Regions from separate parts of the Actinophytocola sediminis genome, predicted to be linked through region 2. Evidence: riboswitches for the same ligand, from Rfam matches in the RefSeq annotation. Region 2 holds a riboswitch; each other region holds the start of a gene.
The links. Region 2 has a riboswitch for S-adenosylmethionine ahead of ACYVIP_RS40320 (aminotransferase class V-fold PLP-dependent enzyme). Riboswitches for the same ligand answer to the same signal wherever they lie in the genome.

Region 1 (4,852 bases), on a different contig from region 2:
CAGCTGAGCGCCTGGTCAGCCGCGTAAGCCCATACGGCCCACGTGTCCGTTCGGCTGGGCCAGGCCAGCGCGATCCGGGTCCAGCCGCGGCGGCCAGCGCGGCCTAGGTGCGTCGGCGGGCTTCGGCAAGGCGGAGGACGGCGCGCTGGAGTGCGTAGTCCGCGTCCGCCGCCACCCCCTTGACGTCCGCGTTCACCTCCGCGACCACCTGCATCGCCGCGACCAGCCCCGCCGGATGCCACCCTCGGGACTGGGACAGTGCCTTGCGCACCTTCCACGCCGGCATACCCAGCTCCGATGACAAGCGAAACGGGTCCGCCCGGCCCGCGCCGGCGACCCGCGCGACGGTGCGCACCGCGTCCGCGAGAGCGTCGGCGACCAGCACGTGCGGCACGCCGAGCTGCATCGTCCAGCGCAGCATCTCCAGCGCGCCCGGCACGTCGCCGGTGACCGCCTTCTCCGCCACCGCGAACCCGGTGACGTCCGCCCGGCCGCGGTGGTAGCGGCGCACCTCCTCGGCGGTGACCTGCCCGCCGGTGTCCGCCACGAGCTGGGCCGCCGCCGACGCCAACTCGCGCAGATCCGAGCCGACCGAGTCGATCAGCGCGCTGACCGCGTCCGCGTCGGTCTTGCCGCCCGCGCGCCGGATTTCGTTGCGCACAAAGGCTTCCCGGTCACCCGGCTTGGTGATCTTCGGGCAGTCCACCACGTTCGCCCCAGCCGAGCGCAACGCGGCGACCAGGTCCTTCGCCGGCTTACGACCGCCGCCGGTGTGCAGCACGACCAGCTGCACGCTCTCCGCCGGCGCCTTGAGGTAGGCGGTGATGGCGGCGGCGATGTCCTTGTTGGCGTCGTTCGCGCTCTCCAGGACGATGACCCGCCGCTCGGCGAACAGCGACGGGCTGACCAGCTCGGCCAGCTCCGGCGGGCTGATGTCGGCCACCTTCACGCGGGTGAGCTCGGCGGACGGGTCGGCGAGCTTGGCGGTGTCGACCGCGGCCCGGACCGCGCGTTCCACCAGCAACTCCTCCTCGCCGAGGACGAGTTCGAGGGCAGGCGGGGTCACGGCGGGTGACTTCACCCCGCCATCCTCGCACCACCTCGGTCACCCCGGTGGCGGGCGGGGTCCGTCGGCCGGGCCAAGGCAGCGCGCAGCGCGACGAGGTGCCGACGTCCCGTCACCCCGTCCCCTGACCTGCCCCGCCCCAGTACCCGTCCCGAACAGCTCCCACGTCGGCCTCGTCCGACCCGGTCGGGCCGGATCGGATCGGATTCGCGGCCAGTGCCGCTGGTGCCTCTCTCGAATGATGGACCTCACATTGGCCTGGAAAGAGGGTCGTGCCGTAACGTGTTCGAAGAACAACTGAATACCGCTCATCCAGAGGGGCAGAGGGATCGGCCCGAAGAAGCCCCGGCAACCGGCGTCAGCCATTCGCTACCGCGAGGAATGGTGATGAACACGGTGCCAATTCCGACCCGTACGCGGGACAGATGAGGAGATACCTCGCGATGACAGTCACTGCCCACGCCACCACCACGTTCGACCTCGGGCCCGCGCGCGGGCTCAGCTGCCGGGAGTGCGGCCACCAGGTACCGCTTGCCGCGGAGTTCGCCTGTATCGAGTGTTTTGGCCCCCTGGAAGTCTCCTACGAGTTCAGTGACATCTCGAGGGCCGACATCGAGTCGGGCCCCAAGTCGATCTGGCGCTACCGCAACCTGCTGCCCGTCCCGTCCGATGTGGACACTCAGCCGAACACCGAGCCGGGTCTCACCCGCCTGGTGAAGGCCGACCGGCTCGCCGCCGCGCTCGGCGTGAAGTCGTTGTGGGTCAAGGACGACACGGGCAACCCGACCCACTCGTTCAAGGATCGGGTGGTCGCCGTCGCGCTCGCGGCCGCACGCCAGCTGGGGTTCACCGTGCTGGCCTGCCCGTCCACCGGCAACCTGGCCAACGCGGTCGCCGCCGCGGCCGCGCGCGCCGGCTGGGAGTCGGTGGTGCTGATCCCGTCGTCGCTGGAGCGCGCGAAGATCCTCACCACCGCCGTGTACGACGGCGCCCTGATCGCGGTCGACGGTAACTATGACGACGTGAACCGGCTGGCCACCGAACTCGCCGCGGAACACGACGACTGGGCGTTCGTCAATGTCAACGTCCGCCCGTACTACGCGGAGGGCTCCAAGACGCTCGGCTACGAGGTCGCCGAACAACTCGGCTGGCGACTCCCCGACCAGATCGTCGTGCCGGTGGCCTCCGGTGCCCAGTTGACCAAGGTGGACAAGGGTTTCCGCGAGTTCACCGACCTCGGTCTGGTCGAGGCCAGGCCGTATCGGGTGTTCGGCGCCCAGGCCACCGGGTGTTCGCCGGTGTCCGCCGCGTTCAAGGCGGGCCTGGACGTGGTGAGCCCGGTGAAGCCGGACACCATCGCCCGCTCGCTCGCGATCGGCGCTCCCGCCGACGGCCCGTACGTGCTCGACGCCGTGCGCAGGACGAACGGCGCGGTCGAGGACGTGACCGACGAGGAGATCGTCGAGGGCATCCGCCTGCTGGCCAGGACCGAGGGCATCTTCGCCGAGACAGCCGGCGGCGTGACCGTCGCGACGGCGAAGAAGCTGATCGACACCGGCCAGCTCGATCCGGAGGCCGATACGGTCCTGCTCATCACCGGCGACGGCCTCAAGACCCTGGACGCGGTGCAGGACAAGATCGGCCCGCGCGCCACCGTGCCACCGTCGACCGCCGCCGTCCGCGCAGCCCTGGAGTCCTCATAGGACAGTGGCGCACCACACCACCACCGCCGAACACCCGCAAACTCCACCAGGACCCAGCCGTCCTATGTGGACACAGGAATCCGCTGCCCAGTCGTGCGCCGGACATCCCACGCCAGGGCCGTCAGCGGGTCACCGGTGACCCGCTGCGTGGCGTCAACCACCGCTCAACGCCAGCGCGCGACGACGAGCAGCCGCCCGACCCAGCCCGTCCCCAACGAACGGTGGCCCCCTGGCCGCCCCTCGGGTCACCGCCCGGGGGCCACCGTCGTCGGGGACGATCGCCGCGTCTCCGTCGGTGTCGGTGCGGATCACGAGCGCACCGGTGCCGCTGAGCGCGCTCATCGTGGTCGGGTTGGGGTGGCCGTACTGGTTGTCGGCGCCGACGCTCACCACCGCGACCCGTGCCCGGATCGCCGCGAACAGCTCCGGCGAGGTGTACCGGCTGCCGTGATGCGGAACCTTGAGCACCTCGGCGGACAGGTCTATCCGCGAACCAAGCAGGCTCGCCTGAGCCGCCAGCTCCACGTCCCCGCTGAGCAGGATCCGCCCAGCCGGCGTCGCCGCGCGCAGCACCAGTGACGCGTTGTTGATCTCCGTACCCTCGGCCTCCGCCGCGGGCATCACCTCCTTCGCCATCGGGGCCAACACCTCAATCGTCAGATCAGGCCAGGCCAGCTGTCGCCCCGCGTCGAGCTCCACGATCGGCACCCCGGCCGCGGCCGCTGCGGCCCGCACCTCCTCCCATGCCCAGGCCGGTTCCCTGGCGGGACTCACGCCCACCGCACCGACCGTCCGTTCGCCCAGCACCGCGGCCAACCCGCCGACGTGATCGGCGTGCAGATGGCTGAGCACCACCAGCGGCACTCTCGACACATCCAGCCGGTCCAGGCACCCAGCCAGCGGCCCTGGCTCCGGGCCGGTGTCCACCACGACCGCCCGGCCCGCGTCCCCGGTGGCCAGCACCAGCGCGTCGCCCTGACCGACGTCGCAGGCGACCATCGCCCACCCCGGCGGAGGCCAACCCGGCGAGATCACCCTGACCGGGACGGCCACCACCAACAGCCCAGTGAGCAGGGCACCCACCAGCACCCGGAGGCGCCGACGCCGCAGCGCCGCGACCAGCAGCAGCACGCACGCCACCAGCAGCAGCCCACCCCACCACCCGGTAGGCCAGCCGATCGTGGCGCCGGGCACCCGAGCGGCATGCCGGGCGACCAGGATCAGCCAGTCGGCCGCCGGCCCTGCGAGCCGAACCAGCATCTCGGCCAGCCATGTGGACGCCGGTGCGGTGAGCGCCGCCAGCACGCCCAGCACCGTCGCCGGCGCGACCACCGGGGCGGTCAGCAGGTTCGCCAGTACCGCGACCAGGCTGACCTCGCCCGCCATCCCGGCCACCACCGGCGCGGTCACCAGATGCGCCGCCGCCGGAACCGCGAGCGCGTCCGCGAAACCACGGGGCACCCCGCGCGCGGCGAGCCGGTCGGCCCACCGCGGCGCGAGCAACACCAGTCCGGCCGTGGCCAGCACGGACAACGCGAACGCGAAACTCACCGCCATGGCCGGGTCCCACAGCACCAACACGATCACCGCGGTGCCCAGCGCCGGCAGCGCCGCACGTTCCCGACCCATCGCCAGCGCCAGCAGACCGACGGTGCCCATGACACCGGCGCGCAGCACGCTGGGTTCCGGCCCGGCGAGCACCACGAACCCGACGAGCGCGCCCATCGCACCGACGGCCGCACCACGCGGCCCGACCCGCATCGCACGCAGCAGGAACAGCACCGCCACGCACACGATCGCCAAGTTCGCGCCACTCACGGCCAGCAAGTGCGCCATTCCGGCCGCCGTGAACTCGTCCTCGACCTGCCGGGACAGCCGGTCGGTGTCGCCGACGACCAACCCGGGCAGCAATCCGGCCGGCTCCGGGTCCAGGACCGAGGCGGCATCCCGCAGCCCCGCTCTCAGCGACTGCGCGACGCGCTGCCACACGTCGGCCTCGGAGACCTCCCCCGGCGGTCCGCGGACCCGCAGCACGGCCACGGTCAGCTCACCGGTGCGTGCCGGGACCAGCTGCGCGGCGGTC
Region 2 (4,852 bases):
GGCGAGTTTGTCCAGGGCCGCGCGCAGGTCGTCGGGGTACTCGCTGACGAACTCGATCCGCCGGCCGTCGGCCGGGTGGTCGAACGCGAGCTGCCTGGCGTGCAGCCACTGGCGGGTCAGGCCGAGGCGCTTGGCGAGCACCGGGTCGGCGCCGTAGGTCAGGTCGCCGACGCACGGGTGGCGCAGCGCCGAGAAGTGCACCCGGATCTGGTGCGTGCGGCCGGTCTCCAGCCGGATGTCCACCAGGGACGCCGCGCGGAAGGCCTCGAGCACCTCGTAGTGGGTGATGCTCGGCCGGCCGCTGGCGACCACGGCGAACTTGTAGTCGTGCTTGGGGTGCCGGTCGATCGGCGCGTCGATGGTGCCCGAGGTCGGGTCGGGGTGGCCCTGCACGAGCGCGTGGTAGCCCTTGTCGACGGTGCGTTCCTTGAACGCCCGCTTCAGGACGGTGTAGGCGTGCTCGCTCTTGGCCACGACCATCACGCCGGTGGTGCCGACGTCCAGCCGGTGCACCACGCCCGTGCGCTCGGCCGCGCCGGAGGTGGACACCCGCACACCGGCGGCCGCGAGCCCGCCGACGACCGTCGGCCCGGTCCAGCCGGGGCTGGGGTGCGCGGCGACGCCGACCGGCTTGTCGACCGCGATCACGTCGTCGTCCTCGTAGAGGATCTTCATGCCGGCGACCGCGATCGGCTCGATCTCGATCGGGCGATCGGGGTCGGGCAGGGTGATCTCGAGCCAGGTGCCGGCGACGAGCCGGTCGGACTTGCCAGCCGGGCGCCCGTCCAGGCTGACCTCGCCGGACTCGGCGAGCGCGGCGACGGTCGTGCGGGACAGGCCGAGCAGCTTGGCCAGGCCGGCGTCGACCCGCATGCCGTCCAGACCGTCGGGAACCGGGAGGGTTCGCTCGGTCACGTGTCGTCCTTAGTCTTGTCGGTTGCCTTGTCGGTTGCTTTGTCTTTTGTGGACGTGCCGTCGTAGTCGCGACCGAGCAGGGCCATCAGCACGATGAGCGCGCCGCCGCAGACGATCGCGGAGTCGGCGACGTTGAAGACCGGGAAGAAGGACCCGTTGGGCTCCAGGACCGAGACGAAGTCCACCACGTGCCCACGCAACGGCCCCGGCTCGCGGAAGAACCGGTCGATGAGGTTGCCCAGCGCCCCGGCGAGCACCATCGCGAGCCCGACCGCCCAGCCGACCGACCGCAGCTTGGGCATGATCCAGATGATCGCGACCACGACCCCGAGCGCGACCAGGGTCAGCAGCCAGGTCATCCCGGTGGCCATGCCGAACGCGGCACCCGGGTTGCGCACGATCTGCAGGTAGACGAACCCGCCGAGCACCCGGACCGGCGGTTCCCCGTCGAGCGCCGAGACCGCCACGATCTTGGTGATCACGTCCGCGACCAGCAACACCGGCGCCACGACGGCGAACAGCCAGGCCCGGCGCGGGGGCCGGACGTCCGCCGGTGGCGGGGTGTCGCCTGGCCCGTCGCCGCCGGCGACCGGCGTGTTCTCGTCGGCATCCGGCACGCCGGTCTCGGCCTCGGTGCCGGTTCTGGGCTCGTCGCTCACCCGGCCATTGTCCACGTCCCCCGAACGGAGCTGTCCGGCACATCAACCACGGGTGACGAAACCGGCAACAGCGGCCACATACCGCCGGTAACCGTCCAGGGCGAGCGGCACCGCGGCGGCGACCTGCTCGACGTCGATCTCCAGGTACTCGTGCACGAGCAGGTTCCGCATCCCGACCGAGGAAGCCGCCAGGTCATCGAGCAGGTCCCGGATGCGCGCCAGTCCGGCGAACACGACGTTCGGGTCGACAGCTCGCGCACCGAACTCTCGGAACGACTCGGCGTCCAGCTCCCGGGTCTCGGTGTCACCCACCCCGATCATCCTACTGACCTGCCGGCGGCTCACCAGCCAGGAACGCGGGCAGGCCGCGCGGGTCGGGGGTCGGCGTCCAGCGGCCGTCGGCCAGCGCGTAGTCCCAGGCGGGGCCGTCGGCGACCAGGGTGTGCAGCGCCGACACCACCCGGTCGACGTGCTCGACCGTGCTGCCGAGCCCCAGGCTCGCCCGTAACGCCCGCCCGCCCGGCACACCGGCCCCCGCCAGCAGCCGTCGCGTCGCCACATGCGCGCAGAACGCCCCGTCGCGGACCCCGATGCCGTACTCGGCCGACAGCGCCGCGGCCAGCAGCCCGGGGTCGTGGCCATCGACCGCGAAGCTGACCACCGCCACCCGGTCCGCGTCGAACAGGCTCAGCTCCCGCAGGCCGGGCACTCCGGCGAGCCCGGCACGCAACCGGTCGAGCAACGCCCGCTCATGGCCGATGATCGACTCCCAGCCCCATGACTGGATCGTCCGGCACGCCACCGCGAGCGCGTGCGCGCCGACCACGTTGGGCGTGCCGGCCTCGTGCCGCTCCACCCCGGCCGACCAGGACACCGACAGGTCGTCGGCGACCAGGCTGGACGCGCCGCCGCCGGCCAGGTACGGGGCCGCCGCCCGCAGCCAGTCCGCGCGGCCGACCAGGGCACCGACGCCGAACGGCGCGTACAGCTTGTGGCCGGAGAGCACCACGTAGTCCACGTCCAGCGCGCGCACGTCCACCGGGCGGTGCGGCGCGAGCTGCGCGGCGTCGAGCACCACCCGAGCACCGTGCTCGCGCGCGGTCGCGACCACCGAGGACACCGGCCACAGCTCACCGGTCACGTTCGACGCCCCGGTCACCACCACCAGCCTCGGCCCGGTCGGACACGACCGCAACGCCTCCCCCAGCGCGGCCACCGACGAGATCCGGCGCACCAGCCGGCCGCGCCACGGCAGCAGCGCCGCGTGGTGATCGGTGTCGAACACCACCACCGACGTGCCCCGTGGCAACGTCCTGGCCAGCAGGTTCATCGCATCCGTCGTGTTGCGGGTGAACACCACCGAGTCCGTGCCACGCGCCCTGACGAACGAGCGCACCACCTCGCGGGCCTGCTCGTAGACCCTGGTCGACACCTGCGAGGCGAACCCGGCGCCCCGGTGCACGCTCGCGTACCAGGGCAGCAGCTCGTCGACCGCGTCCCGCACGGCCAGCAGGCACGGCGCGCTGGCCGCGTGGTCGAGGTTCGCGTAGGGCACCGCGCGCCCGTCGACCAGCGGCACCGTGAGCTGGGCGCCGGCCACCGGCGGCACCGCGTCGAGGACCGGTCGAGCGTGCGGAATGGCGAGGGTCATCGGAGTTCACTCCCGGGTCGGGGACCCCGCCCACGGGGACCCGCGCTTGCCCGCCCGCACCGCGCGGAGGGCCAGGTCCTCACCCGGGGCACCCCACCGCGGTTGGAGGGTTGCCGGTCAGCAAGCCGGGGCTTCGCGCTGACACTCATGACCTTCGAGGGACCAGAGTAGCCGACCGTCCTCGAGCATTGCCAGACTGACGGCATGAGTGAGCTTGCGAGCGACTACGACCTGCTGGTGCTCGGCTCGGGTCCCGGCGGGCAGAAGGCGGCCATCGCGGCCGCCAAGCTCGGCGCCAACGTCGGGCTGGTCGAGCGCCGCAACATGATCGGCGGCGTGTGCATCAACACCGGCACCATCCCGTCCAAGACCCTGCGTGAGGCCGTCCTCTACCTGACCGGCATGTCCCAGCGCGACCTGTACGGGCAGAGCTACCGGGTCAAGGACGAGATCACCATCGCCGACCTGACCGCCCGCACGAGCCACGTGGTCGGCCGCGAGGTCGACGTGATCCGCGCGCAGCTGGCCCGCAACGGCATCGACGTGCTGCCCGGCATGGGCCGGTTCCTCGACCGCAACACCGTGCAGGTCACCGACGGCACCGGGCAGGAACGCTCGGTCACCGCCACCAAGATCGTGATCGCCACCGGCACCACCCCCGCCCGACCGTCCACAGTGGACTTCGACGAGCAGACGATCATCGACTCCGACGGCATTCTCGGGCTCGACCGGATCCCGCGCTCGATGATCGTCGTCGGCGCCGGGGTGATCGGCATCGAGTACGCGTCGATGTTCGCCGCGCTGGGCACCAAGGTCACGGTGATCGAGCAGCGGATGCGGATGCTCGACTTCTGCGACACCGAGGTCGTCGAGGCGCTCAAGTACCAGCTGCGCGACCTCGCGGTCACCTTCCGGTTCGGTGAGACGGTCACCGCCGTCGAGCGCTACGCCAAGGGCACGGTCACCATCCTGGAGAGCGGCAAGAAGATCCCCGCCGACATGGTGATGTACTCGGCCGGCCGCCAGGGCATGACCGAGCACCTCGACCTGCCGGCCGCCGGCCTGCAGGCGGACAAGCGCGGCCGCATCGAGGTGGACGCCGAGTTCCGCACGCCGGTGGACAACATCTACGCGGTCGGCGACGTGATCGGCTTCCCCGCGCTGGCCGCGACCTCGATGGAGCAGGGCCGCCTGGCCGCCCACCACGCGTGCGGCGAACCGGCCCACCCCATGCACGAGCTGCAGCCGATCGGCATCTACACCATCCCCGAGATCAGCTACATCGGCCGCACCGAGGACGAGCTGACCGAGAAGCGCATCCCGTTCGAGGTCGGCGTCTCCCGCTACCGCGAGCTGGCACGGGGCCAGATCATCGGCGACTCCTACGGCGTGTTGAAACTGCTGGTGTCCCCAGTGGACCGGTCGCTGCTCGGGGTGCACGTCTTCGGCACCAACGCCACCGAGCTGGTCCACATCGGACAGGCGGTGATGGGCCTCGGCGGCACGGTGGACTACCTGGTGGACACCGTGTTCAACTACCCGACCCTGGCCGAGTCCTACAAGGTGGCCGCGCTGGACGCGACGAACAAGATGCGCCTGATCGACCAGCTGACCGACTGACGCTACT
Region 3 (4,852 bases), on a different contig from region 2:
ACGGCGGCAACGCGCCCAAGGCGATGCAGACCCACGCGGTCACCGTCGACGAGCTGCTCGGGTCGCTGAAGCTCGAGCTCGGCAAGGAAGACACCATCACCCCCGGCGGCGACCTCAAGGTCACCGACGGCGCCGAGGTGCGGATCACCCGCAACGGCGTCACCGTGGTCAACAAGACCGAGAAGGTCGCCCCGCCGGTGCAGGAGGTCGAGGACCCCAACGCCGACGAGGGCACCGAGGTCGTGCTCGACCCGGGCGCGGCGGGCGAGCGGATCGTCACCTACCGGATCACGATCAAGAACGGTACGGAGATCGACCGCGAGGAGATCGGCGCCAAGGTCACCAAGAAGCCGAAGCCGAAGATCGTCCGGATCGGCACCAAGGAGCCCCCGGTCCCGGTGATCTCCGACGGCGAGGTCTGGGACGCGCTCGCGCAGTGTGAGTCCACCGGCAACTGGGCGGCCAACACCGGCAACGGCTACTACGGCGGCCTGCAGTTCAGCCCCGGCACCTGGGACGCCAACGGCGGCGAGCAGTACGCCCCCGACGCCCACCAGGCCACCCGTGAGCAGCAGATCGCGATCGCCACCAAGGTGCGCGACGGCGCGGGCGGCAGCTACGGCGCCTGGCCGCACTGTTCTGGCGAGCTCGGCCTGCCCAGGTAGGCGATCAGGGGCGGGCACTAGGCTCGCCTGGTGGTGCGCGGCGGAACGGACAGCAGCTTGTTGCTCGGGCCGGCCGACGTGCGCCGTCTCGCCGACGAACTCGACATCCGGCCGACCAAGCGGCTCGGCCAGAACTTCGTCCACGACCCCAACACGGTCCGGCGCATCGTGCGTGCCGCCGACCTGGCCGAGGACGACGTGGTCATCGAGGTCGGTCCGGGCCTCGGATCGCTCACCCTCGCCCTGCTGCCGGCCTGTGCCACGGTGCTCGCGGTCGAGATCGACCCGGTTCTGGCCGGGAAGCTCCCCGAGACCGTCGGTGAACGCGCGCCCGCCCTGCGTGACCGGCTGCGGGTGATCGAGGACGACGCCGTGCGGGTCACCGCCGAGCGCCTCGGCGCCGCGCCGACCGCGCTGGTGGCCAACCTGCCGTACAACGTCTCGGTACCGGTAGTGCTACACCTGCTCAACGAACTGCCTGGCCTGGCCAAGGCGCTGGTCATGGTCCAGTCCGAGGTGGCCGACCGGATGGTCGCCGGGCCGGGATCGCGCACCTACGGCGTGCCGAGCGTCAAGATCGCCTGGTACGCGCACGCCCGCCGGGTGGCCACGGTGCCGCGCGCGGTCTTCTGGCCGGTGCCCAACGTCGACTCCGCGCTGGTCCTGCTGACCCGCCGGGAGTCGCCGATTGGGCAGCGGACCAGGGTGTTCTCCCTGGTGGACGCGGCCTTCGCACAGCGGCGTAAGACCCTGCGGGCCGCGCTGGCCGGCTGGGCGGGGTCCGCGCGGGCAGCGGGGGAGTTACTCGAGTTGGCCGGCATCGACCCGACGACCAGGGGCGAGCAACTCGCCGTCGCCGACTTCGCGCGGCTGGCCGGTGTCGCGGGCGGCTGACCTTATTCCGGATCGAGCGCCGGTGTGACGCTCACCGGATCCACCGGATGGACGTTGCGATCTTCACCCGTCGTCAGGTTGACTGAGTGCGGTTAATCCATCCCGAGCGGCTGAGAGACCTGGCTCCGAGACGCCGCAGCAACCACTCATCGCGAGCAGGTGCTACCGCCAGGAACGATGGAGGAGTGAGAGCGATGGTCATGCTCACTACCAGGCGGGTCATCGACCAGTGCCGGCGCACGGTCACGGGCTGTCGTCCTATGTGCTCAACAAGCTGATTCTCGAGCCCATACCGACTTTCTGACACCCCTTACTCACCCAGTTGAACTGGGTTTACCGGCATGCGAGTTCGTTCGCTCGCGCCTGGACTGGAGCGCACTGTGATCACCCTGGAGAACCTCAGCAAATCCTTCCGAAGTACTTCCGGCTCGGTCGTGGCCCTCGACGACGTCACCCTCGACGTCCCGGACGGCGTCATCGTCGGCGTGGTCGGCCCGACCGGTGCCGGCAAGTCGACCCTCGCGCGGGTGCTGTCGCTGCGTGAGCGTCCGGACAGTGGGGTGTTCCGCCTCGACGGGCGCAACACCGGCATGTTGGACGAGCGCAGCCTGCGGGTGGCCCGTTCCCGGATCGGCGTGGTGCCGCCGAGGGACTCGCTGCTCGGCCAGCGCACGGCCGCCGGCAACATCGCGGTGCCGCTGGAGCAGGCCGGCATGGACGGTCCGCTGCGCCGGGAGCGGGTCGGCAAGGTGCTCGACCTGATCGGCCTCACCGACCGCGCCGCCACCTACCCCGCCCAGCTCACGCCCGGTCAACGGCAGCGGGTGGCGGTGGCCAGGGCGCTGGTCGGCGACCCGGCCGTGGTGCTCGCCGACGACCCGACCGCCGACCTGGACGACGCCGGGGTCGCCGGCGTGCTCGCCGTGCTCGACCGGGCGCGGGCAGAGCTCGGCGCGACGGTGCTGGTCGCCACCCAGGACACCAGCGTGGTGCGGCGCATCGCCGACGACGTGGCCGTGCTCGACCACGGCCGGCTGCTGGAGAGCGGGCGGCTGCTCGACCTGGTCGGCGACCAGGAAAGCCTGGTCGCGCAGGCCGTGCTGCCGGCCATCGACGGCCAGGTGCCCGGCGGGTACGCCGGTGTCGCGGACGTCGTGCTGATCGGGTTCGCCGCGGTCGGCTCGCTGCTGCCGGAGGCCACCAGCCGGTTCGGCACCGACATCTCGGTGGTCGGCGGCGGGGTGACCAAGATCGGCGAGACGCCGGTCGCGCGGTTCCGCCTCGGGCTGCACGGTCACCTCGCCGACGCCGCGCTCGGCTGGCTCGCCGAGCGCGGGGCCGCGGTGCACCACCAGTCGTCGCGGGCGCTACAGGTCGCCTGACTCGTGACGGACCCTCCTTGGCCGGGACGCGGGAGCCGTAGGCTGGGCTGGTGCTCGCTGTAGTGCCCCGCCCGGTCACCGTCCGCGTCCCGTCCAAGGTGAACCTTCACCTCGCGGTCGGTGAGGTACGCAAGGACGGCTTCCATGAGCTGTCCACGATCTTCCAGTCGCTGTCGTTGACCGACGACGTGACCGTGGCGATCGCCGACGAGCCCGGGGTCGAGGTCCAGGGCGAGGGCGCGGCCGCGGTGCCCACCGACGGGGCCAACCTGGCCTGGCGGGCGGTCGAGGAGCTGGCCAGGTACGCGGGCAAGGACGCGGACGAGCCCAAGGTGCGGGTGCTGATCCGCAAGGGCATCCCGGTCGCCGGCGGGATGGCCGGCGGCAGCGCGGACGCGGCCGCGACCCTGCTCGGCCTCGCGAACCTGTGGAAGCTGGAGATCAGCCGGGACGAGCTGGCCTCGGTGGCCGCGGTGCTCGGCAGCGACGTGCCGTTCATGCTGCACGGCGGTACCGCGCTGGGCACCGGGCGGGGCGAGCGGATCGTCCCGGTGCTGACCAGGCACACGTTCCACTGGGTGATCGCGTTCGCCAGAGGTGGGCTGGCGACGCCGAAGGTCTACGCGGAGCTCGACCGGCTGCGGGACACCGGCGAGCCGCCGAGGGTGGGCGCGGTCGAGCCGGTGCTCGAGGCGCTGGCCGCTGGCGACGCGCGTCAGCTCGCGCTGCTGCTCGGCAACGACCTGCAGGCGGCCGCGGTGTCGCTGCGGCCGGGGCTGCGCCGGACGCTGCGCGCGGGGGTGAGCGCGGGCGCGCTCGCCGGCATGGTGTCCGGCTCGGGCCCGACCTGCGCGTTCCTGTGCGCGGATGCCGAGGACGCGGTGCGGGTGGCGGCCGAGCTGTCGGGTGCCGGCGTGTGCCGCACGGTGCGGGTCGTGCACGGCCCGGTGCCGGGCGCGCGCGTGGTGAACGACGACGAGCCACGCCCCCTCCCGCCGCAGGTGCACGCCTGAACCATCGGTACCGTGGACAGGTCATGGTCAACCTGGTCAATCTCGAGGCGGTCGGCAAGAGCTACGGCATGCGTCCGCTCATGGACGGCGTGTCCCTCGGGGTCGGCGTCGGGGACCGGATCGGCGTCGTCGGCCTCAACGGCGGCGGCAAGACCACCCTCCTGGAGATCCTCGCCGGCATCGTGCCGCCCGACAGCGGGCGGGTGAGCCGGGGCCGGGACCTGCGTCAGGCCGTGGTCACCCAGCGCACCGAGCTGCGGGACGCCACGACCGTGCGCGGCGCGGTGCTCGACCCGCTCGGCGTCACCGCCGAGCACGAGTGGGCCGCCGACCCGAGGATCCGGACGATCATGGACGGTCTCGGCATCACCGCGCTCGGTGTGGACAGCCCGGTCGCCGATATGTCCGGCGGGGAGCGCCGGCGGGTCGCGCTGGCCGCGGCGCTGGTGCAGGACCTTGACCTGCTGATCCTCGACGAGCCGACCAACCACCTCGACCTCGAGGGTGTCCGCTGGCTGGCCGAACACCTGGTCGCGCGCCGCACCGCACTGGTCGTGGTCACCCACGACCGCTGGTTTCTGGACACCGTCGCCACCCGCACCTGGGAGGTGGTCGGCGGGCAGGTCGAGCAGTACGAGGGCGGCTACGCCGACTGGGTCTTCGCCCGCGCCGAGCGCGCCCGGCTGGCCGCGACGCTGGAGGACAAGCGGCGCAACCTGGTGCGCAAGGAGCTGGCGTGGCTGCGGCGCGGTCCGCCCGCGCGCACGTCCAAGCCGCGCTACCGGATCGAGGCCGCCGAGACGCTGATCGCCGACGTGCCGCCGCTGCGGGACTCGGTGGAGTTGTTGGCCTTCGCCAAGCGCAGGCTCGGCCGGACCGTGCTGGAGCTGGAGGACGT

Region 1: it holds a riboswitch for S-adenosylmethionine, as region 2 does, so the genes downstream of both, thrC (threonine synthase) here and ACYVIP_RS40320 (aminotransferase class V-fold PLP-dependent enzyme) in region 2, are expected to answer to the same signal.
Region 3: it holds a riboswitch for S-adenosylmethionine, as region 2 does, so the genes downstream of both, ACYVIP_RS18130 (methionine ABC transporter ATP-binding protein) here and ACYVIP_RS40320 (aminotransferase class V-fold PLP-dependent enzyme) in region 2, are expected to answer to the same signal.

What each region holds. Positions count from the first base shown of each region.
Region 1 covers NZ_BAAGXS010000011.1:119,068-123,919, reverse strand. Annotated here, with positions in the region: gene holA (DNA polymerase III subunit delta) at 104-1,081, opposite strand; SAM riboswitch class I at 1,372-1,498, shown strand; gene thrC (threonine synthase) at 1,510-2,769, shown strand; gene ACYVIP_RS07455 (ComEC/Rec2 family competence protein) at 2,923-4,852, opposite strand, start outside.
Region 2 covers NZ_BAAGXS010000091.1:29,258-34,109, reverse strand. Annotated here, with positions in the region: gene ACYVIP_RS40335 (RluA family pseudouridine synthase) at 1-915, opposite strand, end outside; gene lspA (signal peptidase II) at 912-1,574, opposite strand; gene ACYVIP_RS40325 (HepT-like ribonuclease domain-containing protein) at 1,617-1,886, opposite strand; gene ACYVIP_RS40320 (aminotransferase class V-fold PLP-dependent enzyme) at 1,897-3,225, opposite strand; SAM riboswitch class IV at 3,263-3,378, opposite strand; gene sthA (Si-specific NAD(P)(+) transhydrogenase) at 3,430-4,845, shown strand; gene ACYVIP_RS40310 (potassium/proton antiporter) at 4,848-4,852, opposite strand, start outside.
Region 3 covers NZ_BAAGXS010000028.1:82,592-87,443, forward strand. Annotated here, with positions in the region: gene ACYVIP_RS18120 (transglycosylase family protein) at 1-665, shown strand, start outside; gene rsmA (16S rRNA (adenine(1518)-N(6)/adenine(1519)-N(6))-dimethyltransferase RsmA) at 696-1,559, shown strand; SAM riboswitch class I at 1,654-1,743, shown strand; gene ACYVIP_RS18130 (methionine ABC transporter ATP-binding protein) at 1,940-2,941, shown strand; gene ACYVIP_RS18135 (4-(cytidine 5'-diphospho)-2-C-methyl-D-erythritol kinase) at 2,992-3,954, shown strand; gene ACYVIP_RS18140 (ABC-F family ATP-binding cassette domain-containing protein) at 3,978-4,852, shown strand, end outside.